One region of the Metapseudomonas cellulosilytica genome, then DNA from elsewhere that is predicted to be linked to it. Evidence: predicted binding sites of a transcription regulator. Region 1 holds the regulator's gene; each other region holds the start of a gene.

Region 1 (7,963 bases):
ACCGCAACCAGGGCGGCCAACTGCTGGCGCGGATCAAGGGCGTGCGCAAGAAGCTGTCCCAGGAGATGGGCTTCCTCATGCCTTCCGTGCACATCCGTGACAACCTCGACCTGTTGCCCAATGCCTATCGCCTGACCCTGATGGGGGTGAGCGTGGCCGAGGCGGAGGTCTACCCGGACCGCGAACTGGCGATCAACCCCGGCCAGGTGTTCGGCACCCTCAACGGGGTGGCCGCCAAGGATCCGGCGTTCGGCCTGGAAGCGGTCTGGATCGACGCCAGCCAGCGCGACCAGGCCCAGTCCCTCGGCTACACGGTGGTGGATGCCAGTACCGTGGTCGCCACCCACCTCAACCAGGTCCTGCACAAGCACGCCCACGAGCTGCTCGGCCACGAGGAAGTCCAGCAGCTCATGCAGCTGCTGGCCAAGAGCTCGCCGCGCCTGGCCGAGGAGCTGGTGCCGGGCATGGTCTCGCTGTCCACCCTGCTCAGGGTTCTCCAGGCGCTGCTGCAGGAGCAGGTGCCGGTGCGCGACATCCGCACCATTGCCGAAGCCATCGCCAACCTGGCGCCCAAGAGTCAAGATCCCGCCGCGCTGGTGGCGGCGGTCCGTGTGGCGCTGGCCCGCGCCATCGTGCAAAGCATTGTGGGACTAGAGCCGGAGCTGCCTGTGATCACCCTGGAGCCCAGGTTGGAACAGATATTGCTCAATAGCATGCAGAAGGCCGGACAGGGTTCGGATGATGGCGTTCTCCTCGAACCCGGCATGGCCGAGAAGCTGCAACGTTCCCTGGTGGAGGCGGCGCAGCGCCAGGAAATGCTCGGCAAGCAGGCGATCCTGCTGGTGGCCGGGCCGATCCGGGCGATGATGTCGCGCTTCGCAAGGCTCGCCGTGCCGACCATGCACGTACTGGCCTACCAGGAAATACCGGACAACAAGCAGGTCACCATAGTCGCGACTGTGGGGCAGAACTAACCGAGGTCAAGGGCCATGCAGGTCAAACGCTTCTTCGCCGCCGATATGCGTCAAGCCATGAAGCTGGTGCGTGATGAACTGGGCGCGGATGCCGCCATCATCGGCACCCGCCGGGTGGCAGGCGGTGTCGAGCTGACCGCCGCGCTGGACTACCCGCTGCCGGCCCCGGCGCCGAGCAAACCCAACCCGGCCCTCGAATCCGAGCTGCGCAAGACCCAGGCGCGCATCGCCGAAGCCCAGGCCGAGCTGACCACCCGCGCCCAGGCAGATGCCGGCAAGGACCGTCAATTGTTCGCCGGTGAGCCGCTGACCGCCATCGAGTCGGAACTGCCGGAGTCCGCCCTGGCCGCCGCCCTGAGCCGCCCGCGTCCGGTCGCCCGCCCGGTGGAGCCGGTCAGCGCGCCGCGGCCCGCCCATGTGGACCAGGCTGCCCTCGATGCCATGCGTTTCGAGCTGAGCGGCCTGCGTGAACTGATCGAAGTGCAGCTGGGTTCCATCGCCTGGGGCCAGATGCAGAGCCGCCGTCCGCAGCAGGCCAGCCTCTGGCGCCGCCTGCAGCGCATGGGGCTGCCGGCCGACCTCGGCCGCGCCCTGCTGGACAAGGTGGCCAGCGTCGGCGAGCCGCGCCAGGCCTGGCGCATGCTGCTGGCGCACTTGGCCCAAGCCATCCGCACGCCCGCGCAGGAACCGCTGGAAGAGGGCGGGGTGATCGCCCTGGTCGGCCCGGCCGGCATGGGCAAGACCACCACCCTGGCCAAGCTGGCCGCCCGCTACGTGCTCAAATACGGCGCCCAGAGCGTCGCCCTGGTGAGCATGGACAGCTTCCGCATCGGCGCCCAGGAACAGCTCAAGACCCTCGGCCGCATCCTCAATGTGCCGGTGACCCTGGTGGACCCGGGCCAGTCCCTGACCCAGGCGCTTGCGCCACTGGCGCGCAAGCGCGTGGTACTGGTCGACACCGCCGGCCTGCCGGCCAATGATCCGGCCCTGGCCATGCAGCTCGAAGCCCTGGCCAGCCGGACCATCAATGCGAAGAATTACCTGGTGATGGCCGCCACCAGCCAGAGCCAGGTGCTCAAGGCGGCCTATCACAGTTACAAGCGTTGCGGCCTGGTCGGCTGCATCATTACCAAGGCGGACGAAGCGGCCAGCCTGGGCGAGGTTCTGGGGCTGGCTATCGGCCAGCATCTCCCGGTAGCCTATCTGGCCGACGGGCCGCGAATTCCGGATGATCTGCAAGTTCCCCGCAGCCACCAGCTGGTAAGCCGTGCGGTCAGCCTCCAGGCGCCGGAAGACCCGAGCGAGGACGCCATGGCCGAGCTGTTCGCCGGTCTCTACCAGAATCCGGCGCGTCGCGCGGGTTGATGAATTCATTGCGCCGCCCTGGATTGGGCGGCACCAGACAGCCAAGTGGCCCAGTCGATCTGAGACAAGGTATTTGAAATGGGAAGTATGCATCCCGTACAGGTGATCGCGGTGACCGGCGGCAAGGGTGGCGTCGGCAAGACCAATGTGTCGGTGAATCTTTCCCTGGCGCTGGCCGATCTCGGTCGCCGCGTCATGTTGCTGGACGCCGACCTGGGACTCGCCAACGTCGATGTCCTGCTCGGCCTCACCGCCAAACGCACCCTGGCCGATGTGATCAATGGCGAATGCGACCTGCGCGACGTGCTGTTGCAGGGGCCGGGGGGCATCCGCATCGTCCCGGCCGCTTCCGGCACCCAGAGCATGGTGCAGCTTTCGCCCATGCAGCACGCCGGCCTGATCCAGGCATTCAGCGAGATCAGCGACAACCTCGATGTGCTGGTGATCGACACCGCCGCCGGCATCGGCGATTCGGTGGTCAGCTTCGTCCGCGCGGCCCAGGAAGTGATAGTGGTGGTCTGCGACGAGCCGACCTCCATCACCGACGCCTACGCGTTGATCAAGCTGCTGAACCGCGACTACGGCATGAGCCGCTTCCGCGTCCTGGCCAACATGGCCCACAGCCCCCAGGAAGGACGCAACCTCTTCGCCAAGCTGACCAAGGTCACCGACCGCTTCCTCGACGTCGCGCTGCAATACGTTGGCGCCGTGCCCTACGACGAGTCGGTGCGCAAGGCGGTGCAGAAGCAGCGTGCGGTGTATGAAGCCTTCCCGCGCTCGAAGTGCTCGCTGGCCTTCAAGGCCATCGCGCAGAAGGTCGACAGCTGGCCGCTGCCGGCCAATCCGCGGGGCCACCTGGAGTTCTTCGTCGAGCGGCTGGTCAAGCAGCCGTCCGCGGAAAACCCCGTATGACACCCGCATCCGGACTGCGCATGTACGGCAAGGCTCAGGCAAGGGACTCGCAGCATCAGCTGATCGAGCGCTATGCCCCCCTGGTCAAGCGCATCGCCTACCACTTGCTGGCGCGTCTGCCGGCCAGCGTGCAGGTGGAAGACCTGATGCAGTCCGGGATGATCGGCTTGCTCGAAGCCTCGAAGAAATACGACGGCGGCAAGGGCGCCAGCTTCGAAACCTATGCCGGCATCCGCATCCGCGGCGCCATGCTCGACGAGGTGCGCAAGGGCGACTGGGCACCGCGTTCGGTGCACCGCAACACCCGCATGGTGAGCGATGCGATCCGCGTCATCGAAGCGCGTACCGGTCGCGACGCTAAAGATCAGGAGGTTGCTGCCGAACTTGGATTGAGTCTCGAAGACTACTACGGCATCCTGAGCGACACCTTGGGCAGCCGCCTGTTCAGCTTCGACGACCTGTTGCAGGACGGCGAGCATGGCGGGGTGCACGAGGACGCCGGAGTCACCCAACTTTCGCCCTCCAACGAGCTGGAAGAAGAGCGCTTCCAGGCCGCGCTGGCCGACGCCATCGCGAACCTGCCGGAGCGCGAGCGCCTGGTGCTGGCGCTGTACTACGACGAAGAATTGAACCTGAAGGAAATCGGTGAAGTGCTGGGGGTCAGCGAATCGCGAGTCAGCCAATTGCATAGCCAGTGCGCCGCACGCCTGCGTGCGCGGCTCGGCGAATGGCGCGCGCGCTGAATGGCACACCGCTTCCAGATTTGAACGGCGCACCCGGCAAGAGGGGCGTTTGAGACTGTACGGAGGTCGACTTGGACAAGAATATGAAAATCCTCATCGTTGACGATTTCTCGACGATGAGACGCATCATCAAGAACCTCTTGCGCGACTTGGGTTTCACCAATACCGCCGAAGCCGACGACGGCACCACGGCGCTGCCGATGCTGCACAGCGGCAATTTCGACTTCCTCGTGACCGACTGGAACATGCCCGGCATGACCGGGATCGACCTGCTGCGCACCGTCCGTGCCGACGAGCGCCTGAAGCACCTGCCGGTCCTGATGGTGACCGCCGAAGCCAAGCGCGACCAGATCATCGAGGCGGCCCAGGCCGGTGTGAACGGCTATGTGGTCAAGCCTTTCACTGCCCAGGTGCTGAAAGAAAAAATCGAGAAGATCTTCGAGCGGGTCAACGGCTGATGCCAGCCGCGAGGGCACCATGGAGCAGAACGAAACCCTGCTGGGAGACTTCGAGTCGACCCTGAAAGTCCGTGCGCGGGAACTGGTGGAAAGCCTGGAAAGAGGCAACTTCACCGACGCCGTGCAACTCATCCACGAACTCAATCACGTCCGTGATCGCGGCCTCTACCAGGAAGTCGGCAAGCTCACACGCGAACTGCATAACGCCATCGTCAATTTCCAGATCGACCCGCACCTGCCCCACGCCCAGGAAATGTCGCAGATCGCCGACGCGACCGACCGCCTGGGCTATGTGGTGCAGATGACCGAGAAGGCCGCCAACCGCACCATGGACCTGGTGGAAGAGAGCGCGCCCTTGCTGGGCGGGCTGGGCGACGAGGCCCGGCAGCTGGGCGAGGAGTGGGGCCGCTTCATGCGCCGGGAAATCGGCGCGGACGGTTTCCGCGAGCTGGCCCGGCGCATCGAGCAGTTCCTCGCGCGCAGCCAGCGCGACAGCGATACGTTGTCCGCCAGGCTCAACGACATCCTGCTGGCCCAGGACTACCAGGACCTCACCGGCCAGGTGATCAAGCGCGTGACCCAACTGGTCACCGAGGTGGAGAGCAACCTGGTCAAGCTGGTGCTGATGGCCAGCCAGGTGGATCGCTACGCCGGCATCGAGCACGACCACGCCCTGCTGCGCGCCGAGCTGGAACAACAAAAAAATCCTTCCAGGGGTGAAGGTCCGCAGATCCATGCCGATAAACGGGAAGACGTGGTGTCCGGCCAGGACGACGTCGACGATCTGCTATCCAGCCTTGGTTTCTAGGGAGCGCTCAAATGAGCTTCGACGCCGATGAAGAAATCCTCCAGGACTTCCTGGTAGAGGCCGGCGAGATTCTGGAGCAACTGTCCGAGCAGCTGGTCGAGCTGGAAAGCCGCCCGGACGACATGGACCTGCTCAACGCGATCTTCCGTGGTTTCCATACCGTGAAAGGCGGTGCCGGCTTCCTCCAGCTCAATGCCCTGGTGGAGTGCTGCCACATCGCCGAGAACGTCTTCGACATCCTGCGCAAGGGCGAACGCCGCGTGGATGCCGAGCTGATGGACGTGGTGCTGCAGGCCCTGGACACGGTCAACGAGATGTTCAGCGAGGTGCGTGAGCGGAGCGAACCGACACCCGCCACCCCCGCGCTGCTGGCCGCGTTGTCGCGCCTGGCTGAGCCGGGCGGCAGCGAGCCCGCGGCTGCCATCGCCGTGGTGCCGGCAGCGCCGCAAGCCACCGCGGACATCACCGACAGCGAGTTCGAGCAACTGCTGGAGGCCCTGGGCGACAACGTCGGCGGCAGCGCCGAGCCCACTGCCGTGGCGGCCGATGAAATCACCGACGACGAGTTCGAAGCGCTCCTCGACCAGCTCCACGGCAAGGGCAAGTTCGCCGGTGCCGTGGAGCCGGCAACCGCGGTCGCCGCCCATGCATCGACTACTGCCCATGCATCGACCGCCGCCCTGGCGACTGCCGGTGCGGGCGACGAGATCAGCGACGACGAGTTCGAGGACCTGCTCGACCAATTGCACGGCAAGGGCAAGTTCGGTGGTGCCGTGGAAGCGACCGCTGCGCCGGTGGCACCTGCCGCACCTGTCGCGCCAGCGGCCGGCAGCGGCGACAACATCACCGACGACGAATTCGAAGCGCTCCTCGATCAACTGCACGGCAAGGGCAAGTTCATCGGCGCCACCGAAGAACCGGTCGCCGTAGCCGCACCGGCTGCCAGCCGCCCGGCTCCGGTCGCTGCGCCCAAGCCCGCCGCCAAGGCCGAGCCGGCGCCGCGCCAGGCCGCCGCGCCGGCCTCGGGCAATGCTGCCGCCGGCCCCGCCGTGGCCAACGAAACGGAAACCACGGTACGGGTGGATACCGCGCGCCTGGACGAGATCATGAACATGGTCGGCGAACTGGTGCTGGTGCGTAACCGCCTGGTGCGCCTGGGCGCCAACAGCGGCGACGAGGCCATGGCCAAGGCGGTGTCCAACCTCGATGTGGTCACCGCGGACCTGCAGACGGCCGTGATGAAGACCCGCATGCAGCCGATCAAGAAGGTCTTCGGCCGCTTCCCGCGCCTGGTCCGCGACCTGGCGCGCAACCTGAAGAAGGAAATCAACCTCGAGCTGGTGGGCGAGGAGACCGACCTGGACAAGAACCTGGTCGAGGCCCTGGCCGACCCGCTGGTGCACCTGGTGCGCAACGCCGTCGACCACGGTATCGAATCCCCCGAGGAGCGCGAGGCCGCCGGCAAGCCGCGCACCGGCCGGGTGGTGCTCTCCGCCGAACAGGAAGGCGACCACATCCTGCTGATGATCACCGACGACGGCAAGGGCATGGACGCGGCCGTGCTGCGCGCCAAGGCGGTGGAGAAAGGGCTGCTGGACAGGGACGCCGCCGAGCGCCTCACCGAACTGGAGTGCTACAACCTGATCTTCGCCCCGGGCTTCTCGACCAAGACCGAGATTTCCGACGTGTCCGGCCGCGGCGTCGGCATGGACGTGGTGAAGACCAAGATCTCCCAGCTCAACGGCACGGTGAACGTGTACTCGCAGAAGGGCGCGGGCTCGAAGATCGTCATCAAGGTCCCGCTGACCCTGGCGATCATGCCGACTCTGATGGTGATGCTGGGCAACCAGGCGTTCGCCTTCCCGCTGGTCAACGTCAACGAGATCTTCCACCTCGACCTGTCGCGCACCAACGTGGTGGATGGCCAGGAGGTGGTGATCGTCCGCGACAAGGCGCTGCCGCTGTTCTACCTCAAGCGCTGGCTGGTGCGTGACGCTGCGGTGGAGGAGCAGGGCGAGGGGCACGTGGTGATCCTCTCCGTGGGCACCCAGCGCATCGGCTTCGTGGTCGACCAGCTGGTGGGCCAGGAGGAGGTGGTGATCAAGCCCCTGGGCAAGATGCTCCAGGGCACGCCGGGCATGTCCGGCGCCACCATCACCGGCGACGGCCGTATCGCGTTGATCCTCGACGTGCCGAGCATGCTCAAGCATTACGCGCGCCGTGGCTGATCCGGGCGGCCGGGAATGGCCGCCCGCAAGGAGTTTCATTCATATGGCAGTCAAGGTTCTGGTGGTGGACGATTCCGGGTTCTTCCGCCGCCGTGTCTCGGAAATCCTTTCTTCCGACCCCAATATCCAGGTGGTGGGCACCGCCACCAATGGCCGCGAGGCCATCGACCAGGCGCTGGCGCTCAAGCCGGACGTCATCACCATGGACTACGAGATGCCGATGATGGACGGCATCACCGCGGTGCGGCACATCATGCAGCGCTGCCCGACCCCGGTGCTGATGTTCTCCTCGCTCACCCACGAGGGCGCCCGCGTCACCCTCGACGCCCTGGATGCAGGCGCGGTGGATTTCCTGCCGAAGAACTTCGAGGACATTTCGCGTACCCCCGAGAAGGTCAAGCAGCTGCTCTGCGAGAAAGTCCACAGCATCGCCCGCAGCAACCGCCGCTACAGCAGTTTCGGCGCCTCGCCGCAG
Region 2 (7,963 bases), 120 kb from region 1:
CGTGGGCCTGTGCGGCGCATTGCTGCTACTCAACGCCCGCCCGGTGCTGCAACTGATGGGCGTGGACCCGGACCTGATCGAACCCGCCATGGGTTACCTGCACGGAATCGCCTTCGGGTTCCCTGCCGTGGCCCTCTACTACGTGCTGCGCTGCTTCAGCGACGGCCTGGGCCGGACCCGTCCGAGCATGGTGCTGGGTATCGGCGGTCTGCTGCTGAACATCCCGTTGAACTACATCCTGATCTACGGCCACCTCGGCATGCCCGCCCTGGGCGGCGTGGGCTGCGGCTGGGCCAGCGGCACGGTGATGTGGTTCATGCTGCTGGGCATGCTGAGCTGGGTGAGCCGCGCCCCGGCGTACAAGCCGAGCCGCCTGTTCGAACGCTTCGATAAGCCGCAACTGCCGGTGATCAAACGCCTGCTGTCCATTGGCGGCCCCATCGGTATCGCCGTGTTCGCCGAATCGAGCATTTTCGCGGTGATCGCGCTGTTGATCGGCGGCCTGGGCGCTACCGTGGTCGCCGGCCACCAGATCGCCCTGAACTTCAGCGCGCTGATCTTCATGATCCCCTACGCCCTGGCGATGGCCGTCACCGTGCGCGTCGGCCAGGCCCTGGGTCGTGGCGAAGCACGGGCGGCGCGCTTCTCCGCCGGTATCGGCATCGGCGCCGCGCTGGCCTACGCCTGCCTGTCCGCCAGCCTCATGCTGCTGTGCCGTGAACTGATCGCGAAGATGTATTCGCCCGACCCGGCGGTTATCGCAGTGGCGGGCATGCTGATCGTCTATTCCGCGCTGTTCCAGTTCTCCGACGCCATCCAGGTCGCCGCAGCCGGTGCCTTGCGCGGTTACCAGGACACCCGCGCGACCATGATCATCACGCTCTTCGCCTACTGGGGCATCGGCCTGCCGGTGGGTTACACCCTTGGCCTGACCGACTGGCTGGGTGAGCCGAGCGGGCCCAAGGGCCTCTGGCAGGGGCTGGTGGTGGGTCTGACCTGTGCGGCCGTGCTGCTCAGCCTGCGGCTGGCGCGCAGTTCAAGGGCGAGGATTCGCAGGTGAAAAAAAGAGCCGCATCGAGCGGCCCTTTTTCTTTTCGCGAATGAATTCCCACGGGGTTCAATCGTCGGGATGGGCCGGGACGGCCGCCAGGGCTTCCCAGTAGGCAGGGGTCAGGTAATCCCGACCGGCCAGCAGATGTTCCAGGTAGCTGCGGGTTGGCCACAGGCCGTCCTCGCGCATCGCCGGGTTGGCGACATAGACCCAGGCCGGCTGCACACCATGGGCGGTAATGATCGGCATGCGCTCGCGGCTGTAGAAAATGGGGGTCCCCTCGAAGGGGTCCATTTTCCAGATCTCGTCCTCATGGGTCAGCCGGTAGAGCACGCCTTCCACCACGCCGCCCTGCTGGTGGCGGATGTTGGCGTAGGAGCGACCGGGACGGTCGTGGGCACGCTTGTCGAAGCACAGCGCATAGCCCTCCAGGCGTCCTGCCAGGGCTTCACTGAACGCCAGGCCCCGGCTGCGCATGCGCGCCGGGTTCATGTTGGAACCATAGGCGAAGTAGAAGGACATCAATCGACCTTCTTGCGGATCCAGTAGTAGTAGGTGCCCTGCTCTTCCGATTGGTCCAGCAGTTCATGGCCAAGGAAGACGCAGAACTTGGGAATATCGCGCCGCGTCGAGGGATCGGTGGCGATCACCTTGAGCAGGCCGCCGGCCGGCAGGTCGCGCACCTTGTTGTGCAGCATCATCACCGGCTCTGGGCAATTCAGGCCGGTGGCGTCGAGGATGGCATCAGGCTGTTGGGACATGGGAAACTCCGAAAACTGGCGGCTATTGTGGCGCAAAGCTGCCTATCCGCCCAGCCTTGCCGGCCTGGCTGCGACGTCCGGGCACAACGGCGCACGACCTTGGATGGGCATCGCGAGCCCGGCGACTCGGGCAATCTGCACGGGTCATCCCCCCACTGGCCAGCCAATGGGTTGCGGCGCAGCATGGAGCTTTCGCCGGAGGGCACGCCATGCCCGAATCCCCCGAGCGCAATTGGTGCGTCAAGCGACTGGACGACAACGGCAACGAGTTCGTCCTGCGCAGCGAACTGACCCGCGAGGAGGCCGAGCGCCTGGCGGCGGAGTACCAGGCCCGCGGGCACAAGCAGAGTTACTGGGCGAGCCGGATGAGGCCCTTGTAGGGGCGAATTCATTCGCCAAGCAGGCCGCAGGTCTGCCCTGCAGGTTCCGAGGGGGCAGCGGAGCTGCCCTTGGCGAATGAATTCGCCCCCACAATAGATCAGCGCCAGCAGCCGCTCCCTACAACCTGCGCAGATGGCAGGTCACTTCCTCGCGGTCGTGGTAGAGCTGCTTGCAGGCGATGGATACTTTCAGCCCCCGCCCCTTCAGCCCGTCGTCGATGCGCGCCAGCAACTTCCGTACCTCGGCATAGCGCTGTTTCATCGGCAGCTTGAGATTGACCACCGCCTCCTGGCACCAGCCCTCGCCCAGCCAGGTCTCGATCAGCGCGGCAGTGCGCGCGGGCTTCTCGACGATGTCGCAGACCATCCAGTTCACCGGCCGGCGCGGCTTGAAGGTGAAGCCGTCGGCGCGCTGGTGTTCGACGAAGCCCGAATACATCAGGCTCTCGGCCATGGGGCCGTTGTCCACGGCGGTCACCTTGATCTCCCGCTGCACCAGCTGCCAGGTCCAACCGCCGGGGGCGGCGCCCAGGTCCACGGCGGTCATGCCCGGAGCCAGCCGCGCATCCCACTGGTTGCGCGGAATGAACTGGTGCCAGGCTTCTTCCAGCTTGAGCGTGGAACGGCTCGGCGCCTCACGGGGGAATTTCAGTCGTGGAATGCCCATGGGCCAGAGCGCGGAATTGTTTGACTCGGCCAGGCCGACGAAGGCCTCGCGGCCACTGCGGAAGGTCAGCAGCAGGCGCGGCAGCTGCGGATCGTCCTTGAGGCGCCCGGCCTTGGCCAGGGCGGCGCGCAGGGGTTTCTCGAACTTGCGACAGAAGGTGGACAACTCCTTGCCTTCATTGGTGTCCAGCACCTCCAACCAGAGGCTGCCGCAGAGCGGATAGCCCGCCAACGCCTCCAGCAATACGCCGATACGGTCGGTTTCCGGCAGCTGGACGTATTCGCCCCGGGCCCACTGACGGGGGAAGACCAGCTGGCTGAAACGCAGCTTGCGCATCAGCCGCTCGGCACCGCCCGTCTCGCTGCAGACGAATTCGGCGTAGGCGCTCTGGGGCTTGGCCTTGGGGTAGCCGGCCACATCGAGGTGGGCGGCGTGCTCGGCGATCTCGGCACAGACTTCAGCCTCGAAACCGGGGCGGCAGTGCAACAGCAGGGTGTTCATCGGGGGCTCCTCCTGGGCGCGCACTATAGTTGCGCGACAGCCGTTTTCACACAGCCCCTCGAGTAATTTCCTTACATGCCATGCCGCCATCCCTGGGGAACTCCGCGCGCCTTCAGCCGGTCGGCTGATATGGCGAGCCCCGCCAAGCAGAGCTAGTTTCTTAGATTCTGTACGTGCAGCCGGCCCATGCCGTGTGGGCCACAAGGAGAGAGTGCGATGCCTTCCCTGGATAGCCTGAACTGCCGCCGCAGCCTCGAAGTCGCCGGCAAGACCTACCACTACTTCAGCCTGCCCGAAGCCGCCAAGCGGCTTGGGCCGATCGACAAACTGCCCATGTCGATGAAGGTGCTGCTGGAGAACCTGCTGCGCTGGGAGGACGACGAGACCGTCAGCGCCGCCGACTTGAAGGCGCTGGCCGCGTGGCTAGGCCCGCGCAGCTCGGAGCGCGAGATCCAGTACCGTCCGGCACGGGTACTGATGCAGGACTTCACCGGCGTCCCGGCCGTGGTCGACCTGGCCGCCATGCGCGCCGCCGTGGCGGCGGCCGGTGGTGACCCGCAGCGGATCAACCCCTTGTCGCCGGTGGACCTGGTGATCGACCACTCGGTGATGGTGGACCGCTTCGCCTCCCAGGCCGCCTTCGAACAGAACGTCGAGATCGAGATGCAGCGCAACGGCGAGCGCTACGCCTTCCTGCGCTGGGGCCAGCGCGCCTTCGACAACTTCAGCGTGGTGCCGCCGGGCACCGGTATCTGTCATCAGGTCAACCTGGAATACCTCGCCCGTACCGTCTGGACCCGTGAGGAAGACGACGTCACCTGGGCCTTTCCCGACACCCTGGTGGGCACCGACTCCCACACCACCATGATCAACGGCCTCGGCGTGCTCGGCTGGGGTGTCGGCGGCATCGAGGCCGAGGCTGCGATGCTCGGCCAACCGGTGTCGATGCTGATCCCCGAAGTGATCGGCTTCAAGCTCACCGGCAAGCTGCGCGAAGGCATCACCGCCACCGACCTGGTGCTCACCGTCACTCAGATGCTGCGCAAGAAGGGCGTAGTAGGGAAATTCGTCGAGTTCTATGGCGACGGCCTGGCCGACCTGCCCCTGGCCGACCGCGCCACCATCGCCAACATGGCCCCGGAGTATGGCGCCACCTGCGGGTTCTTCCCGGTGGACGAGATCACCCTGGGCTACCTGCGGCTGTCCGGCCGCCCGGAAGAGACCGTGCAACTGGTGGAGGCCTACAGCAAGGCGCAGGGGCTGTGGCGCGAGCCCGGTCTTGAGCCGCTGTTCACCGACACCCTGGCCCTGGACCTGTCCAGCGTCGAAGCCAGCCTGGCCGGGCCGCGCCGCCCACAGGACCGCGTGCCGCTACCCCAGGTGCCCAAGGCCTTCGACGACCTGCTGAACCTGCAACTCAAGCCCACCGGCGCGGCCGCTGCCGGCAGCCCCCGGGTGACGCTGGACGATGGCGCGAGTTTCGACCTGGAAGACGGCTCGGTGGTCATCGCCGCCATCACCTCCTGTACCAACACGTCCAACCCCAGCGTGATGATGGCTGCCGGGCTGCTGGCCAAGAAGGCCGTGGAGAGAGGCCTGGTCCGCAAACCCTGGGTCAAGTCGTCGCTGGCCCCAGGTTCCAAGGTGGTGACCGAGTACTTCCGCGCCGCTGGCCTGACCCCGTATCTCGACCAGCTCGGCTTCAACCTGGTGGGTTACGGCTGCACCACCTGCATCGGCAACTCCGGCCCCCTGCTCGACCCCATCGAGAAGGCGGTACAACAGGCCGACCTGACCGTGGCCTCGGTGCTTTCCGGCAACCGCAACTTCGAAGGCCGGGTGCACCCGCTGGTGAAGGCCAACTGGCTGGCCTCGCCCCCCTTGGTGGTGGCCTACGCCCTGGCCGGCAGCGTGCGCATCGACCTCGGCAGCCAGCCCCTGGGCCAAGGCAAGGACGGCAAGCCGGTCTACCTCAAGGACGTCTGGCCGAGCCAGCGGGAAATCGCCGAAGCGATCGCCAAGGTGGACACCGCCATGTTCCGCAAGGAATACGCCGAAGTCTTCGCCGGCGATGACAAATGGCGGGCCATAAAGGTGCCCGAGTCCGATACCTATGCCTGGCAGGCGGACTCCACCTATATCCAGCACCCGCCCTTCTTCGCCGACATCACCGGCGCCCCGCCGAAGGTGGAAGACATCCACCAGGCGCGGATCCTCGCGCTGCTGGGCGATTCGGTGACCACCGACCACATATCCCCCGCCGGCAACATCAAGGCCGACAGCCCGGCCGGACGCTACCTACGCGAGCACGGAGTCCAGCCTTCCGACTTCAACTCCTACGGCTCGCGGCGCGGCAACCACGAAGTGATGATGCGCGGCACCTTCGCCAACATCCGTATCCGCAACGAAATGCTCGGCGGTGAGGAAGGCGGCAACACCCTGCACGCGCCTAGCGGCGAGAAGCTGGCGATCTACGACGCCGCCATGCGCTATCAGCAGGAAGGCACGCCGCTGGTGATAGTGGCCGGCAAGGAATATGGCACCGGTTCTTCCCGTGACTGGGCGGCCAAGGGCACCAACCTGCTGGGGGTCAAGGCCGTGATCGCCGAGAGCTTCGAGCGCATCCACCGCTCCAACCTGGTGGGCATGGGCGTGCTGCCGCTACAGTTCAAGGACGGCGAAGACCGCAAGAGCCTGGGCCTGACGGGCAAGGAGACCCTCGGCATCAGCGGCCTGGACGGCGCCAGCCTGCGCCCGCACATGAACCTGCGCCTGGAGATCACCCGCGAGGATGGCAGCAAGCACCACGCGCAATTGCTCTGCCGCATCGACACCCTGAACGAGGTGGAGTACTTCAAGGCTGGCGGCATCCTGCACTACGTGCTGCGGCAATTGCTGGCGGGTTGACGGCCGCATCTGTGTAGCCTGGATGAAATCCGGGGCGAGGCATCGGCCTCCTCCCCGGATTGCATCCAGGCTACGGAATCCACCCCACCAACGTACCGGGCGGGCCTGAGTGCAATCCGGGTAGACTACCGCGCAAAAGAAAAGGCTCAACCTTAGGGCCTGGATGCCGATAGATGCTGTAGGCCTTGCGGAAGGACACCCATGAGAAACAACCAACCCATCACCCAGCGGGAGCGTAGCTTTCCCGCCGAACAACGCCTGATCTCCACCACGGACAGCAAGGGCATCATTACCTATTGCAATGAGGCGTTCATCGACATCAGCGGCTTCAGCCGCGAAGAACTGATCCGTTCGCCGCACAACCTGGTGCGCCACCCGGACGTGCCGTCGGCAGTGTTCGCCCATATGTGGGCCACCCTGAAGAAGGGACGCCCCTGGATGGGTGTGGTCAAGAACCGCTGCAAGAACGGCGACCACTACTGGGTCAACGCCTACGTCACGCCGATCTTCGAAGGCAGCCAGGTCACCGGCTACGAATCCGTGAGGATCAAGCCGACCGCCGAACAGGTGCGCCGGGCCGAGGCCCTCTACCAGCGCCTGAATACCGGCAAGCCGGCCATTCCCCGGCGCGACCGCTGGCTGCCGGTGCTGCAGGACTGGCTGCCCTTCATCCTGATCAGCCAGATCGGCTTCCTCATCGGCATCTGGCTGGACTCCCACTGGGGCTTCCTCCTCGCGGCCCTGCTCTCGGTACCCCTGGGCCTCATCGGCCTGGCCTGGCAGAACCGTGGCATCAAGCGCCTGCTGCACCTGGCCGATCAGACCACCTCGGACCCGCTGATCGCGCAGATGTACACCGACAGCCGCGGTGTCCAGGCGCGGCTGGAAATGGCCATGCTCAGCCAGGAAGCCCGCCTCAAGACCTGCCTGACCCGACTGCAGGACACCGCCGAGCACCTCGCCCAGCAGGCCCGAGAGGCCGATGCCCTGGCCCACAACAGCTCAGAAGGGCTGGAACGCCAGCGGGTGGAGACCGAACAGGTGGCCGCCGCGGTCAACCAGATGGCCGCCACCACCCAGGAAGTCGCCAACAACGTGCAGCGCACCGCCGATGCCACCCAGCAAGCCAACCGCCTGACCAGCCAGGGCCGGACCGTCGCTGCCGAAACCCGCGAGGCCATCCAGCGCCTGTCGCGGTCGGTGGGCGAAACCGGCGAGACCGTGACCCGCCTGGCCCAGGACAGCAACCAGATCGGCGGCGTAGTGGACGTGATCAAGGGCATCGCCGACCAGACCAACCTGCTCGCGCTCAACGCCGCCATCGAGGCTGCCCGCGCCGGCGAGATGGGCCGTGGTTTCGCCGTGGTCGCCGACGAAGTGCGCCAGCTGGCGCAACGCACCGCCGAATCCACCGGACAGATCCACCAACTGATCGCCCAGTTGCAGAAGACTGCCGAGGAAGCCGTGCACACCATGGAGCACGGCCGCCGCCAGGCTGACGAAGGCGTCGAGCGCGTGCTCCAGGCCGACCAGGCACTGGTGGGGATCAGCGAGTCGGTGGCCAACATCGCCGACATGGCAGACCAGATCGCCGCCGCCACCGAGGAGCAAAGCGCGGTGGCCGAGCAGATCAACCAGAGCATCAGCAGCATCGCCCACCTCGCCGAGCAGACCTCGGGCGAAGCCCAGCGTACCG
Region 3 (7,963 bases), on a different contig from region 1:
CCGCCGCGCTGGGTCTGCCCGGCACCGGCAACTTCGTCGGCGAGTTCCTGATCCTGGTCGGCGCCTTCCAGCAAGTGCCCTGGATCGCCGTACTGGCCTCCACTGGCCTGGTGTTCGGTTCGGTCTACTCGCTGATCATGATCCACCGCGCCTACTTCGGCCCGGCCAAGACCGAGAGCGTCTACGAAGGCCTGAGATACCGCGAGCTGGTCATGGTCCTGGGCCTCGCCGGCCTGCTGGTCCTGCTCGGCATCTACCCGCAACCGGTGCTGGATACCTCCGCTGCGACCATGCATGGCGTGCACCAGTGGCTGGATTCCGCCGTCAATCAACTCGTTGCCCGGTAAGTAGGTTATGGAATTCACGACTCAACACCTGATCGCCCTGCTGCCGCTGCTGGTCACCTGCGCCACCATCGTGGTGGTCATGCTGGCCATCGCCTGGAAGCGGCACCACTCGTGGACCTTCGGCCTGTCGGTCATCGGTCTGAACCTGGCCCTGGTTTCCATCCTCCCAGCCCTCAAGGTCGCCCCGCTGGAGGTGACCCCGCTGCTGATGGTGGACAACTTCGGCGCCTATTACATGGCCCTGGTCCTGGCGGGCACCCTCGCCTGCGTCACCCTGATCCACGCCTACCTGGGCGGTGAATCCGGCAAGGGTTACCCGGGCAACCGCGAAGAGATGTACCTGCTGATCCTCCTGTCCGCCGCCGGCGGCCTGGTGCTGGTCACCGCGCAGCACCTGGCCGGCCTGTTCATCGGCCTGGAACTGCTCTCGGTGCCGATCTACGGCCTGGTGGCGTACGCCTTCTTCAACAAGCGCTCCCTGGAAGCCGGCATCAAGTACATGGTGCTCTCGGCCGCCGGTTCCGCCTTCCTGCTGTTCGGCATGGCCCTGCTCTATGCCGACGCCGGCAGCCTGAGCTTCAGCCAGCTGGCCGCCGCCGGCACCTCCAGCGTCCTCTCCCAGTTGGGCATCGGCATGATGCTGATCGGCCTGGCGTTCAAGCTGTCCCTGGTGCCCTTCCACCTCTGGACCCCGGACGTGTACGAAGGCGCCCCGGCGCCAGTGGCGGCCTTCCTGGCCACCGCCAGCAAGGTTGCCGTGTTCGCCGTGCTGCTGCGTCTGTACCAGCTGTCCCCGGCCACTGCCGGCGGCTGGCTGAACGACCTGCTGACTGTGATCGCCATCGCCTCCATCCTGTTCGGCAACCTGCTGGCCCTGGTGCAGAACAACATCAAGCGCCTGCTCGGCTACTCCTCCATCGCCCATTTCGGCTACCTGCTGGTGGCGCTGATCGCGAGCAAGGGCCTGGCCGTTGAAGCCATCGGTGTCTACCTGGCCACCTATGTGCTCACCAGCCTTGGCGCCTTCGGTGTGGTGACCCTGATGTCCACCCCCTTCAGCGGCCGTGACTGCGACGCCCTGTACGAGTACCGCGGCCTGTTCTGGCGCCGTCCGTACCTGACCGCCGTGCTCACCGTGATGATGCTGTCGCTGGCCGGCATTCCGCTGACCGCAGGCTTCATCGGCAAGTTCTTCGTGATCGCCGCCGGTGTCGAATCCGGCCTCTGGTGGCTGTTGGGCGCCCTGGTGCTGGGCAGCGCCATCGGTATCTTCTACTACCTGCGCGTCATGGTGACCCTGTTCCTGGTCGAGCCGAACCTGCGCCGCCACGACGCGGAACTGCACTGGGCCCAGCGCGCCGGCGGCATCATGCTGCTGTTCGTGGCCCTGCTGGCCTTCGTCCTCGGCGTCTACCCGCAGCCGCTGCTGGACCTGGTCCATCACTCCGGCCTGGTGGCCCTCGCCAATTAAGGCGAACCCGCGAAACGAAAAACCCGGCCAAGTGCCGGGTTTTTCATGGGCGTCATTCGGGGGTTCTGTTGCCCTGCACTACTTCGCGGTCATTGCGCGACTTCAATCGCGATGCAGGCAGATGCCCGTGGTGACTGGGTTACGTGGTGCTGATTATTCAAGCGGGCGCCAAGTAGGTTGGCGCTGAGCGAAGCGAAGCCCGACAAGGCGACGCTTGCGTCGCCCAAGGCCTCGCAGGAGTGGCCCTGCGGGTCACATGTTGGGCCTCGCAGGCTCGGCACCAACCTACGTCGCAGCCGTGCCCCACCGCCGGCCAGTGTTGGCGCGGTTCAGAGCACCATCGCCGCGGCCCAGCCAAAGGCCAGCAGCGGCAGGTTGTAGTGCAGGAAGGTGGGCACTACGGTGTCCCAGATGTGGTTGTGCTGGCCGTCCACATTCAGCCCCGCGGTCGGGCCCAGGGTGGAGTCGGAGGCCGGCGAACCGGCGTCGCCCAGGGCGCCGGCGGTGCCGACGATGCTGACGATGGCCAGCGGGCTGAAGCCCAGCTGCGCGCCGATGATCATCGAGTCCAGCCAGAACTGCATCGCGAAGGCCACCAGGATCGCCACGCCGGCCACCGCCAGGCTCAGCGGGTTGTAGGCCACGCCCACCTGCTCGGCCTCGGCGATATGCCCCAGGTCGTAGCTGCGTTTGCGGCGATAGCTGAAGAGCGCGACCAGCAGGTCGGACACCATGCCCAGGGCCGGTATCAACATCGCCTCGGTGACATTCACGCCGGTAACGTCGACGCCACTTTTCACCACATTCGCCAGCAGGATCTCGTTCAGGAAGATGTTGCCGAAGCCCACCGGCAGGAACATGTAGGGCGTGATCAGGCCGAAGGTGATCACGCAGGCGATCAGCCGGCGGTCGATGGACAGGCGCGTCAGCACATATAGCAGCGGCGGCACCAGCAACGGGATGAAGGCGATGTGGACCGGCAGGATGTTCTGCGAGGAGATGGCCACGCACAGCAGCAGCGCGACCAGCATGATCCCCACCGCCGCCACTACCGCATTCATCGCCACTCCTCTGGTTTCCAGACCACGCCGGCCGCGGACTTGCCGCGAAAAAAAAGCGCGCACTCTGCCGAAAGGTGGCCCCTCTGTCAAAAAGCGTTCGGAATATTGACCGGACTGTGCACAATTCTTGCCTGCAAATTCCGCCCTCGTGCATTCCGCACGGCTTTTCGTCGCCGGCACGTCAAGAAGTCGCCTCTGACGCCGACAACGAATGAAGTTCCGACGAGACAGAAGGAAGCCCTCGATGCCGTTCAATCGCTTGTCCATTCAGTGGAAGATCACCCTGCTGGCCGGCCTCTGCCTGTTGGCCATAGTGACCCTCCTGATCGGATCCGCCCTCTACCAGTCCAAGCGCAGCGCCAGCCTGGTGAAGGCCGACAGCAGCCAGATGCTCGAGCAGAGCGCACGCCTGCGGCTGCAGGCCCGTGCGGAGCTGCAGGCGATCCGCATCCAGCGCTATTTCATGGACAACTACCAGTACGGCAAAGGCTTCTCACGCCAGGTCCTGTTCCTCAAGGAACAAGCGGAAAAGCGCTTCCTCGACGCCTTCGACCTGCGTGAGGACCTGACCCGCCAGGTACGCACCAGCCTGGAGGCCAACCCGGAAATCCTCGGCCTCTACCTGGTCTTCGAACCCAACGCTCTGGACGGCAAGGACGAACTCTTCGAGGGCCAGCCCGAACTCGGCAGCAACGACAAGGGCCGCTTTTCCCTTTACTGGGCCCAGCCCACTCCCGGCAAGCTGGAGTCCGAGTCGATGAACGAGAAGATGCTCGCCGACAGCAGCACAGGCCCCAGCGGCGCGCCCTATAACGCCTGGTACACCTGCCCGATGAAGACCGGCCAGGCCTGCGTGCTCGACCCCTACTTCGATAACGTCGGCGGTCGCCAGGTGTTGATGACCAGCATTGCCTTCCCGCTGCTACTGAACGGCAAGACAGTGGCTGTCATGGGCCTGGACATCAGCCTCGAGCGCCTGCAGCAGCTGAGCGTGGCGGGCAACCACGAACTCTTCGACGGCAATGGCCATGTCAGCATCATCAGCCCCGCCGGCCTGCTCGCCGGTCACAGCCGCGACGCGTCGCTGCTCAGCGCCAGGCTGGAAAAGGCCTTCGGCGACAAGGCCGGCGAACTGGCCGGCAACCTGAACGCCGGCAATGCCGTGGAAATGAGCCATGACGGCATGCTGCGGGTGATGCAGCCGTTCAAGCCGATCCCTACCGCCGCGCCCTGGAGCGTCCTGCTGGAAGTGCCGCAGCAGGTGCTGCTGGCGCCGGCCCTGGACCTCGAGGCCAAGCTCGACCAGCAGGGCCGGGCCGCGAACTTTACCGGCCTGCTGGTCGGCCTTGTCGCCGCCATCGCCGGCCTGCTGCTGGTGTGGCTCACCGCCCGCGGCGTGACCCGCCCCATCCTCGGCGTCGCCACGATGCTAAAGGACATCGCCAGCGGTGAAGGCGACCTCACCCGCCGCCTCCACTACGCCCGTGAGGACGAACTGGGCGAGCTGGCCGGCTGGTTCAACCGCTTCCTCGACAAGTTGCAACCGACCATCGCCGACGTGAAACGCTCGGTGCAGGACGCTCGCAGTACCGCCGACCAGTCCGCCGCCATCGCCAGCCAGACCAGCGCCGGCATGCAGCAGCAGTACCGCGAAGTCGACCAGGTGGCCACCGCCTCCAACGAAATGAGCGCCACTGCCCAGGACGTTGCCCGCAGCGCCGCACAGGCCGCCGAAGCCGCCCGCGGTGCCGACCACGCCACTCGCGAAGGCCTCGGGGTGATTGGCCGCACCACCAGCTCCATCGAGCAACTGGCCAGCGAGATGAGTGCCGCCATGGACGAAGTGCAGGCCCTGGCCAGCAGCAGCGAGCAGATCGGTTCGGTACTGGAAGTGATCCGCGCCATTGCCGAGCAGACCAACCTGCTGGCGCTCAATGCCGCCATCGAGGCTGCCCGTGCCGGCGAAGCCGGGCGCGGCTTCGCCGTGGTGGCCGATGAAGTCCGCAACCTCGCCAAACGCACCCAGGACTCGGTGGAGGAAATCCGCCAGGTGATCGAAGGCCTGCAGCACGGCACCCGCGAGGTGGTGGGGTCGATGCACAGCAGCCATCGCCAGGCACAGGGCAGCGTGGCGCAGGTCGAACAGGCGGTGGCCGCCCTGAAGCGCATAGGCGAAGCCGTGACCGTGATCACCGACATGAACCTGCAGATCGCCAGTGCCGCCGAAGAGCAGAGCGCCGTGGCCGAGGAGATCAATCGCAACGTGGCGTCGATCCGTGACGTCACCGAAGCCCTCTCCGGGCAGGCCGAGGAGTCGGCCCAGGTCAGCCAGTCGCTCAATCGCCTGGCCAACCAGCAGCAGGGATTGATGGATCAGTTCCGCGCCTGATACCGCCGTGGCTTTCTTTTGTAGGGGCGAATTCATTCGCCAAGCAGGCCGCAGGTCTGCCCCTTGGAATTCCCTGCAGCTCCAAACCTCCCTCACCCCCGTCCCCTCTCCCAAAGGGAGAGGGGTGACTCGCGCCGGCACCGCCCAGCCAGACGACTGAGCCTGTACCTCTGTAGGAGCGAATTCATTCGCGAATGCAGGACGCAGTCCTGCCCCTCGCTCTACAAAGGAGCAGCCCTTCTCCCTTGCCGAGCCGCAAAGGTCCGGCTAGCCTCCCCGCGCTTTCAACAAGGAATCCCTGAACAAGGAACCCAAGATGCTGAACATCGTCCTGATCGCCGGCTCCAGCCGCGCCAACAGCCAATCGGGCAAGGTCGCCCGCTTCATCCGCCAGCGCCTGATCGACCTCGACAAGGCCAGCCCCAGCTCCTGCAATATCATCGACCTCGGCCAGGGCCCGCTGCCCCTGTGGCCGGCCGAGGACACCGGCCCCTGGACCGACTACCAGCAGTTGCTGCGCGACGCGGATGCCGTGGTAGTGATCGCCCCCGAGTGGAACGGCATGGCCTGCCCGGCGATCAAGAACTTCTTCATCTACGCCAGCAAGGCCGAGCTGGCCCACAAACCGGGCCTGCTGGTAGGCGTCTCCTCCGGCATCGGTGGCGGCTACCCCATCAGCGAACTGCGTGCGTCCAGCTACAAGAACTGCCGCCTCTGCTACCTGCCGGAGCATCTGATCGTCCGCGGCGTCGAAAAAGTGCTCAACGAAACCGACCCGGTGAGCGAAGACGACCAGCGCATCCGCGCCCGAATGGATTACGACCTGGATATCCTCGCCCGCTACGCCGAGGCGCTGAAGCCGGTGCGCGCCGCCATCGACATTAGCCTCCCGGCCTTCGCCAACGGGATGTAACCAACGCGCTCCTGTAGGGGCGAATTCATTCGCCAAGGGCAGCGCAGCTGCCCCCCGGGATTTCCGAGGGCAATCCTGCGGACTGCCTTGCGAATGATCTCCCCTATAACAACTGATGCTTGTGCAGCAGCCGATAGAAAGTCGGCCGCGACACTCCCAGCACCTTGGCCGCATGGCTGAGGTTGCTGCTGTAGTGGGCCAGGGCATCGCAGAGCGCCTGGTACTCCGCCCGGCGCTTGTAATCCTCCAGCGTTCCCAGCGGGGCGCCGTCCGCCGGCGAACTCTGCAGCCCCAGGTCATCCGCCTCGATCTGGCCACTCTCCGCCAGGGCATAGCCACGCCGCACCCGGCTGGCCAGCTCGCGTACGTTCCCCGGCCAGCGATGGCGAGACATGGCTGACAGCGCTTCCTCGCTGAAATGACTGGGCCGGCGCCCGGCCTCCAGGCTGTAGAGATCGGCGAAGTAGCTGGCCAGCAGGGCGATGTCGCCCTGGCGCTTGCGCAGCGGCGTGATGCAGAGGCGGTTCTGCTCGAGCCACAGGCGCAACCCCGGGTCGAACCGCCCCTGCTCCACCAGCTCGCCCAGCTCTTCCCGGGTCGACGCCAGCACCCGCACGTCCAGCGGCAGGCCCACCCCATCGGCATGGCGCAGCGTCCTGGTGCGCAGGCAAGCCAGCAGGCGCTCCTGTTGGCCCAGGGGCAATTCGCTGATGGCATCGAGGAACAGGGTGCCGCCATTGGCCGACGCCAGCTTGCCCTGATGACCGAACAACAGGCTGGCGGTCTCCGGTTCCGGCAGCACGCCGCAGTTGAAGCTGACGAACGGCTCTGCCACCCGTCGCGACATCCGATGCAGGGTATGCGCAACCAATTCCTTGCCGCAGCCGCTTTCCCCGCAGATGAGCACCGGCTTTTCGCTCGGTCCCAGGCGCGCCAGCTGCTTGCGCAATTCCCGCGCCGGCCGGCTCTGGCCGAGCAGCTCATGCTGGTCGCCACGGCGGGTGCCGATCCCGCGCAGGCGTGCGATGCCAAAGGCACGGCCGAGCAACCCCTGCAGCCGAGGCAGGTCCACCGGCAGGGCAAGGGCATCGAAGAACCATTCGCCAATGAACTCATCGAGGCCCGAATGGGCTTCGGTGTAGGGATCGATCAGGGCGATCCACTCGGTGCCGCTGCGGCTGATCAGGTGCTTGACCCCTTCCGGTTGCTCCAGGTGGTCGATGCGCAGACGCAGAAGCCCAATGTCGTAGCTCGCCGCCAGGGCCTGGTCCAGACTCTGGCTGGAGACAGACCAGCCAGCCTCCACCAGGAATGGCAGGAACTGCCGGCAATGCTCGCAAGGGTCGACCACCAGTAGACGTCGCGGTGCGGCGGAAATGAGGTCCAAGGTGTGCGCTCCTTGACGTCAAAAATTTGATTTATCAATAAAAACAATAGGTTGAACGGGCTACTTGTAACGCTAGCAAGAACCTTGACGGGCTATGGAACGTTTTTCTATAGACCCGATTCCCATTCGGGATTAAATCGGGCGGCCACCCCCGGGAAGCGTCTCGACAGCGTTCCAATCCGGGCCAATACTCGTGCGATTCCTTCCCTGCCTTGCGGGGCCTGCCATGAATCTTCTGTTGCGTCCCGCCACGCTCGACGATCTGTCGGCGCTGGTGGAACTCGAAAACCGTTGTTTCGAGCCCCCGCGCCTCGGCCGGCAGCAGTTTCGCTGGATGCTGGTAGAAGCCAATGCCAGCCTGAAGGTCGCCGGGGGTGACGGCCAGATCCTCGGCT
Region 4 (7,963 bases), on a different contig from region 1:
GCCCTTCGGCCTGCTTGGCGAATGAATTCGCCCCTACAAGGACGCGCCCTGCCGTCCCTCAGCGGCGCTTGCTGCCCCCCAGCAGCGAGCCCATCAGCCCGCGTACCAGTTGCCGGCCCAGTTGGTTGGCAGCCTGGCGCACCGCCGTTTTCATGGCCTGACTGGCGAAAGTGCCAAGCAGCTCGCCCGCCAGGTCGCCCATGCCGGGCTGGCTCGCCGCCGGCTTGCCACCGCGCGGCTCGGGCTCCTCGACCGGCTTCCGGGCTGCTCGGGCGGTGAGCATTTCATAAGCGGACTCACGGTCGATGGCCTTGTCGTAATGGCCGGCCTGGGGCGAATTGCGCACCAGGGCAGCTCGCTCGGTCTCGTTCAGCGGGCCGATGCGCGATTGCGGCGGGGCGATAGCCACGCGCCGGACCATGGCCGGCGTGCCCTTTTCTTCCAGGGTGCCCACCAGGGCTTCACCTATGCCCAGTTCGGTGAGCACGGCCAGGGTGTCCAAAGCCGGGTTCGGGCGGAAACCGTCGGCCACCGCGCGCAGGGCCTTCTGCTCCTTCGCAGTGAAGGCGCGCAAGCCATGCTGGATGCGCAGCCCGAGCTGGGCCAGCACGTCGTCCGGCAGGTCGCTGGGAGACTGGGTGACGAAGTAGACGCCAACGCCCTTGGAGCGGATCAGCCGCACCACTTGCTCCAGGCGCTCCTGCAATGCCTTCGGGGTATCGGCGAACAACAGGTGGGCCTCGTCGAAGAACAGCGCCAGCACCGGCTTGTCGGCATCACCGCGTTCGGGTAGTTGCTCGAAGAGCTCGGCCAGCAGCCATAGCAGGAAGGTGGCGTAGACCTTGGGCGCTTCGTGGACCAGCCGGCTGGCATCCAGCAGGTGGATGCGCCCGCGACCGTCGCGGTCGGGCTGGAGGATGTCCTCCAACTGCAGCGCCGGCTCGCCAAAAAGCGCCTCGGCCCCCTGCTGCTCCAGCGTTGCCAGGCGCCGCAACAGGGCCTGGGCGGAAGCGCCGGCGAACAGGGCGCGGTCCTCGCCGAGGAGGTCCGGATTGGCCTTGAGGTGGTTGAGCAGGGCCTTGAGGTCCTTGAGATCGAGCAGTAGCAGGCCTTCGCGGTCGGCCACCTGGAAGGCGGCATAGAGCGCGGCCTGCTGGCTGTCGGTGAGCTCCAGCAGGTTGCCCAGTAGCAGTGGCCCCATCTCGGAGAGGGTGGTGCGCAGCGGGTGGCCGGACTGGCCGGCGACGTCCCAGAGGGTGACGGGATAGGCCCGTGGCTGATGGCCGAGCCAGGGCATGGCGGCAATGCGTTCGGCCACCTTGCCCTGGGGATTGCCCGCAGCGCCGAGGCCGCAGAGATCGCCCTTGATATCCGCGGCGAACACGGCGACACCGGCGTCGCTGAAGGCCTCCGCCAGGCGCTGCAGCGTCACCGTCTTGCCGGTGCCGGTGGCACCGGCGACCAGGCCATGGCGGTTGGCCAGTTTCATGGCCTGGGAAACGGCATTGCCCGCAGGGTCAGCGCCAAGAATCAGGGAAAGTTGCTCGGGCATTTTGCCTTCCTCGGATTAAAGCTTTCACAGGACCGCGCCGATAACTAAACCGACGTTTCTACTCAGTTTTTCTGCACTTGAGTGCCATGAAAGACTGGTGCCTGACCCAACCGGACGCAAGCAAACATGATCAAAAACCTCAGGTTCAGCCACAAGATCCTGCTGGCCGCCTCGCTGGTGGTAATCGCAGCCTTCTCGTTGTTCACCCTGTACAACGATTACCTGCAAAGGAATGCGCTCCGTGACGACCTGCAAAACTATCTGCAGGAAATGGGCGATGTGACCGCCAGCAACATCCAGAACTGGCTTTCCGGCCGGATCCTGCTGGTGGAGAGCGTGGCCGAATCCCTCGCCGCCAATCCCTCGGACGAGGCGGTGCCGGCCCTGCTGCAACAGCGCGCGCTGACCTCCACCTTCGCCTTCACCTACTTCGGGGCCCAGGACGGCAAGTTCACCATGCGCCCGGACAGCCCGATGCCGGACGGCTATGACCCGCGCACCCGCCCCTGGTACCAGGGCGCCAAGAGCGCCGGCGGCACCACCCTCACCGAACCTTACGTGGACGCCGCCACCGGTCATCTGATCATGACCATCGCCACGCCGGTGCAGTCCCTGGGCGTCGCCGGTGGCGATCTGGGTCTCGATACCCTGGTGAAGATCATCAACGCCCTGGACTTCCGCGGCACGGGCCACGCCTTCCTGGTCAGCGCCGACGGCAAGATCCTGGTGCACCCGAACAAGGACATGGTGATGAAGACCCTGCGGGACGCCTTCCCGCGGAACACCCCGGCCATCGGCAGCGGCTTCAGCGAAGTGGAGTTGGATGGCGCCACACACATCGTCACCTTCACTCCGATCAAGGGCCTGCCCTCGGTCAACTGGTACCTCGGCCTGTCGATCGACAAGGGCAAGGCCTACAGCCTGCTCAGCGAGTTCCGCGCCTCGGCCATCATTGCCACCCTGATCGCCGTGGTGCTCATCATCATGCTGCTGGGCATGCTGATCCGCGTGCTGATGCAACCGCTGCACACCATGGGCCGCGCCATGCAGGACATCGCCCAGGGCGAAGGCGACCTGACCCGCCGCCTGGCCATTCACGCCCAGGACGAGTTCGGCGAACTGGCCAGCGCCTTCAACCGCTTCGTCGAGCGGATCCACGGTTCCATCCGCGAAGTGTCCTCGGCCACCACCCAGGTCAACCAGGTGGCACGCCTGGTGCTCAGCGCCTCCAACTCCTCGATGAGCAACTCCGACGAGCAGGCCAACCGCACCAACAGCGTGGCCGCGGCGATCAACGAGCTGGGCGCCGCCGCCCAGGAGATCGCCCGCAATGCCGCCGACGCCTCGCACCAGGCCTCCTCCGCCCGCACCCTGGCCGAGGACGGCCGCCAGGTGGTGGAACGCACCATCGCCGCGATGAACGAGCTGTCCGGGAAGATCCGCGCCTCCTGCGGCAACATCGAAACGCTGAACAGCAAGACGGTGAACATCGGCCAGATCCTCGAAGTGATCAAGGGCATCTCCGAGCAGACCAACCTGCTGGCCCTCAACGCCGCCATCGAAGCCGCCCGCGCCGGTGAAGCCGGCCGGGGCTTCGCGGTGGTGGCAGACGAGGTGCGCAACCTGGCCCACCGCACCCAGGAGTCGGCCCAGGAAATCCAGCAGATGATCGAGGAGCTGCAGGTCGGCGCCCGCGAGGCGGTCAGCACCATGACCGAGAGCCAGCGTTACAGCGAAGAGAGCGTGGCCATCGCCAACCAGGCCGGCGAGCGCCTGGGCAGCGTGACCCAGCGCATCGGCGAGATCGACGGCATGAACCAGTCGGTGGCCACCGCCACCGAGGAACAGACCGCCGTGGTCGACTCGCTGAACATGGACATCACCGAGATCAACACCCTCAACCAGGAGGGCGTGGAGAACCTCCAGGCCACCCTGCGCGCCTGCGCCGACCTCGACCAGCAGGCCGCGCGCCTGCAGCAACTGGTGGGGAGCTTCCGGATCTGACGCAGGGGAGCCTCGCGTAGGGTGGACCACGCTCTTGCGGTCCACCGATCGTCGTTCGGCATGGCGCCGCTGGTGGATAAAAAGAGCGTTATCCACCCTACGAAACTGAGTCAGGACCGTAGGTTGGCGCCGAGCCTGCGAGGCCCAACGGTCCTGGTTTCAGCTCCGCGTGTTGGGCTTCGCTTCGCTCAGCACCAACCTACAAGAGCCGTCCCCAGCTAAACCGGAAAGGCGCCCTAGGGCGCCTTCTTCTTTTCTTCCTCTTCCTGCACCTTGCGCCACAACTCGGCTGCACCGGGAAACTCGGTGCCATTGTCCTCGCCGAGCTCATCCGGGTCATAGCGTCGTACGCAGCCCTCGCCCAGGATGGGCGGCGGGCTGGAGGTAGCGCGGTCGCGTGGATCGGCCATGGGCGGGTTCCTCAGACTTCAGGGGGCTGGCCGGCTTCGTGCCGGGCGAAGGCCTTGACCGCGCGCAGCACATCGCGGCGGCTGATCTGACCGACCAACCTGCCGTCTTCCACCACCGGGAAGCGCCGGCGCTTGTCGCGCAGGAAGCGCTGGCACAGGTCGATGATGTCTGCCTCCGGCGAAATGGATTCCACCGGGGTGGACATGTAGCCGCTGACGCTGCCGCCAGCAGCTTCGCGGCAGGCGCCCGAAAGTACAGCGCGCAGGCAGTCGCCTTCGGAGATCATGCCGATCAGATGGCCCTGGGAGTCCACCACCGGCGCGCCGGATATGTGGTGCTCCAGCAGGCGGTCGATGGCATCTAGAAGGTCGGTGTCGGACCTGAAGGTCACCAGATGGTGACTCATGCAGTCACGCACCCTGATGGACTTGAGCATGGGCGGGCTCCTCTGCCGATGGACCGGCGCGGGTGCCCGCCAACGGCATCAGTTGAACACGACGGTCTTGTTGTCGTGGACCAGCACCCGGTCTTCAAGGTGATAGCGTAGCCCACGGGACAGGACCATCTTCTCCACGTCCTTGCCGAAACGGACCATGTCCTCGACGCTGTCGCGATGGCTCACCCGCACCACGTCCTGCTCGATGATGGGGCCGGCATCCAGTTCCTCGGTGACGTAGTGGCACGTGGCGCCGATCAGCTTCACGCCGCGCAGCGATGCCTGGTGATAGGGCTTGGCGCCGACGAAGGACGGCAGGAAGCTGTGGTGAATGTTGATCACCTGGTGGGCATAGCGCTGGCAGAGTTCGGGCGGAAGGATCTGCATGTAGCGGGCGAGCACCACGGTATCGGCGTTGTGCTCCTCCACCAGGCGGGAGACCTGGTCGAAGGCCGGCTGCTTGTCCTTCGGATCCACCGGCACATGGAAGTAAGGGATGCCGTGCCATTCCACCATGCTGCGCAGATCGTCGTGGTTGGCGATCACACAGGGAATCTCGCAGTCCAGCTCGCCGCTGTGCCAACGGTGCAGCAGGTCGGCCAGGCAGTGGGAATCGCGGCTGGCCATCAGCACCACGCGTTTCTTCACTTCGGAGTCGGTCACTCGCCATTCCATGGAGAACTCACGGGCGATGGGGGCGAACGCCTGGCGGAAACCGTCGAGATCGAACGGCAGGGAATCGGCCCGGATCTCATGGCGCATGAAGAACCAGCCGCTCTGATTATCCGAGTGGTGGCTGGCTTCGGTGATCCAGCCGTTATAGGTAGCCAGGAAGTTGCTGACCTTGGCTACGATGCCGACGCCGTCCGGACAGGCAATCACCAGACGAAATGTGCGCATGGGGGAACACTCCAGAGACTTCGCAAAGGCGGCCATTCTAGCCAGTGCGCGAGAAAACTTCAGTAACCTCGTAGCCTGGAGGGGATTACCGGCGCTCTCCTACAACTCGCCGCGCACAACTAAGGGGCGCCAGACCGCTGATATAGCGGCCTTCGCAGCGCAATTATGCGTTGGCGCGGGAGCGGGACTAATATGAGATAAAAGAAGCCACCATCAATGGGAACAAAAGTTTTCCTGCTTATTTACTTGCGGTTTATCGCTGTCTATTATTGCTGACACTTCGTAAACACAAGTCACCACCAGATTCCAACAAGGGACGCCGACATGTCGCTGATCAACGAATACCGGGCAACGGAAGAAGCCATCAAAGAGCTCCAAGAGCGCCTGAAGAACCTGTCCCAGGACGACAAGCTCAAGAAAGAACTGGAATTTGAAGGCAAACTGCGCACGCTGATGGGCGAATACCAGAAGTCCCTGCGTGACATCATTGCCCTGCTCGACCCCGATGCCCGCACCAGCAAGCTGCCGCGCGCCGCCAAGGCCGCCAGCACCGGCAGCAAGCGTGCCCGCAAGGTCAAGCAGTACAAGAACCCCGAGACCGGTGAAGTCATCGAGACCAAAGGCGGCAACCACAAGACCCTGAAAGAGTGGAAAGCCAAGTGGGGCGCCGACACCGTCGAGAGCTGGGCCACGATTCTGGGCTAAGCCTCGCGCAATAGAAAGAACGCCAGCAACCGCTGGCGTTTTTTATTGGCCCGGACTTAAGCCCGGAAAGTTTTTCGGCCGCGTTCACACCCCGAAGCGGCGGCCCAGTTCCATGGCATATCCGCGCCATTCCTGCAACACCGCATGTTGTGCCGGCTCAGTCTTTGCCAGCAATTCATCCAGTACCTGGAAAAAACTCGCCAGGGTATTAGGCGCGCCGAATTCCGGGCTCTTCAGCCGATTTCGACAAAATTCCAACCAACGCCCCTGCTCTGACTCCGACAAAGTTTCAGGGAAGTTTCTGGCGCGGTAGCGAAACAGCAATTCCGGCAGGCGCGGGTCGTCGAATGGCCAGTTCTCCCGCGACAGCTGCTGCGGATCGGCACGCCGTACTTGTTCGCAGAGCCGGCGATCACGGTCACCGAGGAATCCGTCGTACAACTGCTGCTCCGGATCATCCAGCGAGGAGAATTCCTCTTGCGCATAAATGACCGGCAACTTGGCTTGCCAGAGGGCGGCGTGCTCAGTGAGCAGGGCTGCGCGATGCCGGCACAGGTCGAGATCGACGCCCAGGCGCTGTCGATCGGCCTCGCGCATCACCGTCAGGGGCGCCACCACCGGGCAGCGATTGATATGCAGCAGCTTGAGCGGCACCGGCAGTTCACCCTCCGCCAGTTCGTCGCGACGGGTATAGAGCCGCTGGCGCAGGGTATCGCCATCCAGGTCCAGGAGCGGCGCCGGGTCGGCCTGCAGGTCAAGCACGATCAGTGCGTTGCGATTGCGCGGGTGCCAGGCCAGCGGCAGTACCACCGCCAGGTAATGCCGCTCGCCGGAGAAGCGCCCGGATATGTGCACCAGCGGCTGCAGCAGCCGCACCTGCTCCTGCACCTTGTGCTTGCTGCGCAGCTGATAGAGGTAGTCGAACAGTTTCGACTGGCGCTGGCGCAGCAGGCGCGCCAGCGCGATGGTCGCGCGCACGTCCGACAGCGCGTCGTGGGCCTGGCCGTGGTCGATGCCGTTGGCTGCGGTGAGCAGCTCCAGGCGCAGGCTGACGCGACCATCCTGCTGCGGCCATTCGATCCCCTCGGGACGCAATGCATAGGCGGTGCGGACCAGGTCGATCAGGTCCCAGCGGCTGTTGCCGCCCTGCCATTCGCGGGCGTAGGGGTCGTAGAAATTGCGGTAGAGGCTGTAGCGCGTGACCTCATCGTCGAAGCGCAGGCTGTTGTAGCCGGCGCCGCAGGTGCCCGGCAGTGCCAGCTCGGCGTGCACCCGATGCATGAACTCCGCTTCCCCCAGCCCTTTCGCCGCCAGGGTGGAGGGCAGGATTCCGGTAACCAGGCAGGCGGCCGGATGCGGCAGGATGTCATCGCTGGGCTTGCAGTAGAGATTGATCGGCTCGCCGATCTCGTTGAGCGCCTCGTCGGTACGGATTCCGGCCACCTGCAGCGGCCGGTCGCAGCGGGGATTGATCCCGGTGGTTTCGTAGTCGTGCCAGAAAATGCTGGAAGTCACGGCGTTCCCCTTGTACGTGAGGCCGGCAGTCTAACACCGGGCTGCACCTCTCAACGGCGCCGAACGCGCGGGGAAATTTCGCCTTCGGCCCCGCTTGCTGCGTACTTTCCGGCGCGCCTAGAATCGCGCCTCCGCACGCTCGCCTCGACAAGGACTGACCGACATGCCCGTGCCTCATGCCGCTTTCGGATGCGCCTGCGCAACGGCTGCCCCGTCGAAAGCCCCAAGTCCTTCACAGCATGCGGCATGACTCCGCCCTGTCCGGTTGCCTGGATACCGGCCGCTCGCTAGCATCGGGCTTTCCCCTTGGCGCCCCGCCGATGCCCGCACCCCGAGCTCCTTCCCATCCCGCCGATGCCACGGCCCAGCCGCTGGACACCCGCTACCAGGTGGAAACCCCCGAAGGCATCGACCTGGTCCTGCGACCGGCCGGCCTGCTG

The links. Region 1 encodes FliA, which starts transcription of late flagellar genes. Its sites were predicted from a motif close to CTAAAGTTTNNNNNNNNNNNGCCGNTAA; they were not measured.
Region 2: ACFW0H_RS10065 (methyl-accepting chemotaxis protein) is a predicted target of FliA. The motif match lies at 6,413-6,440, and genes of this name have one in related genera.
Region 3: ACFW0H_RS30140 (methyl-accepting chemotaxis protein) is a predicted target of FliA. The motif match lies at 3,060-3,087, and genes of this name have one in related genera.
Region 4: ACFW0H_RS30165 (methyl-accepting chemotaxis protein) is a predicted target of FliA. The motif match lies at 1,569-1,596, and genes of this name have one in related genera.

The regions. Positions count from the first base shown of each region.
Region 1 covers NZ_JBHZGN010000006.1:74,386-82,348, forward strand. Annotated here, with positions in the region: gene flhA (flagellar biosynthesis protein FlhA) at 1-974, shown strand, start outside; gene flhF (flagellar biosynthesis protein FlhF) at 990-2,339, shown strand; gene fleN (flagellar synthesis regulator FleN) at 2,418-3,251, shown strand; gene fliA (RNA polymerase sigma factor FliA) at 3,248-3,994, shown strand; gene ACFW0H_RS09525 (chemotaxis response regulator CheY) at 4,078-4,452, shown strand; gene ACFW0H_RS09530 (protein phosphatase CheZ) at 4,472-5,260, shown strand; gene ACFW0H_RS09535 (chemotaxis protein CheA) at 5,272-7,488, shown strand; gene ACFW0H_RS09540 (protein-glutamate methylesterase/protein-glutamine glutaminase) at 7,532-7,963, shown strand, end outside.
Region 2 covers NZ_JBHZGN010000006.1:190,340-198,302, reverse strand. Annotated here, with positions in the region: gene ACFW0H_RS10095 (MATE family efflux transporter) at 1-1,060, shown strand, start outside; gene ACFW0H_RS10090 (gamma-glutamylcyclotransferase family protein) at 1,118-1,573, opposite strand; gene tusA (sulfurtransferase TusA) at 1,573-1,812, opposite strand; gene ACFW0H_RS10080 (hypothetical protein) at 2,022-2,192, shown strand; gene rlmM (23S rRNA (cytidine(2498)-2'-O)-methyltransferase RlmM) at 2,311-3,360, opposite strand; gene acnA (aconitate hydratase AcnA) at 3,577-6,267, shown strand; gene ACFW0H_RS10065 (methyl-accepting chemotaxis protein) at 6,469-7,963, shown strand, end outside.
Region 3 covers NZ_JBHZGN010000001.1:342,777-350,739, forward strand. Annotated here, with positions in the region: gene nuoM (NADH-quinone oxidoreductase subunit M) at 1-347, shown strand, start outside; gene nuoN (NADH-quinone oxidoreductase subunit NuoN) at 355-1,818, shown strand; partial or broken gene ACFW0H_RS01700 (Na+/H+ antiporter NhaC family protein) at 2,148-2,849, opposite strand; gene ACFW0H_RS30140 (methyl-accepting chemotaxis protein) at 3,124-5,268, shown strand; gene ACFW0H_RS01715 (NADPH-dependent FMN reductase) at 5,585-6,181, shown strand; gene ACFW0H_RS01720 (sigma-54-dependent transcriptional regulator) at 6,285-7,559, opposite strand; gene ACFW0H_RS01725 (GNAT family N-acetyltransferase/peptidase C39 family protein) at 7,795-7,963, shown strand, end outside.
Region 4 covers NZ_JBHZGN010000012.1:59,691-67,653, forward strand. Annotated here, with positions in the region: gene ACFW0H_RS16590 (helicase HerA-like domain-containing protein) at 59-1,552, opposite strand; gene ACFW0H_RS30165 (methyl-accepting chemotaxis protein) at 1,679-3,556, shown strand; gene ACFW0H_RS16605 (hypothetical protein) at 3,793-3,966, opposite strand; gene ACFW0H_RS16610 (CBS domain-containing protein) at 3,978-4,403, opposite strand; gene purU (formyltetrahydrofolate deformylase) at 4,452-5,303, opposite strand; gene mvaT (histone-like nucleoid-structuring protein MvaT) at 5,628-6,008, shown strand; gene sbcB (exodeoxyribonuclease I) at 6,093-7,523, opposite strand; gene ACFW0H_RS16630 (RDD family protein) at 7,844-7,963, shown strand, end outside.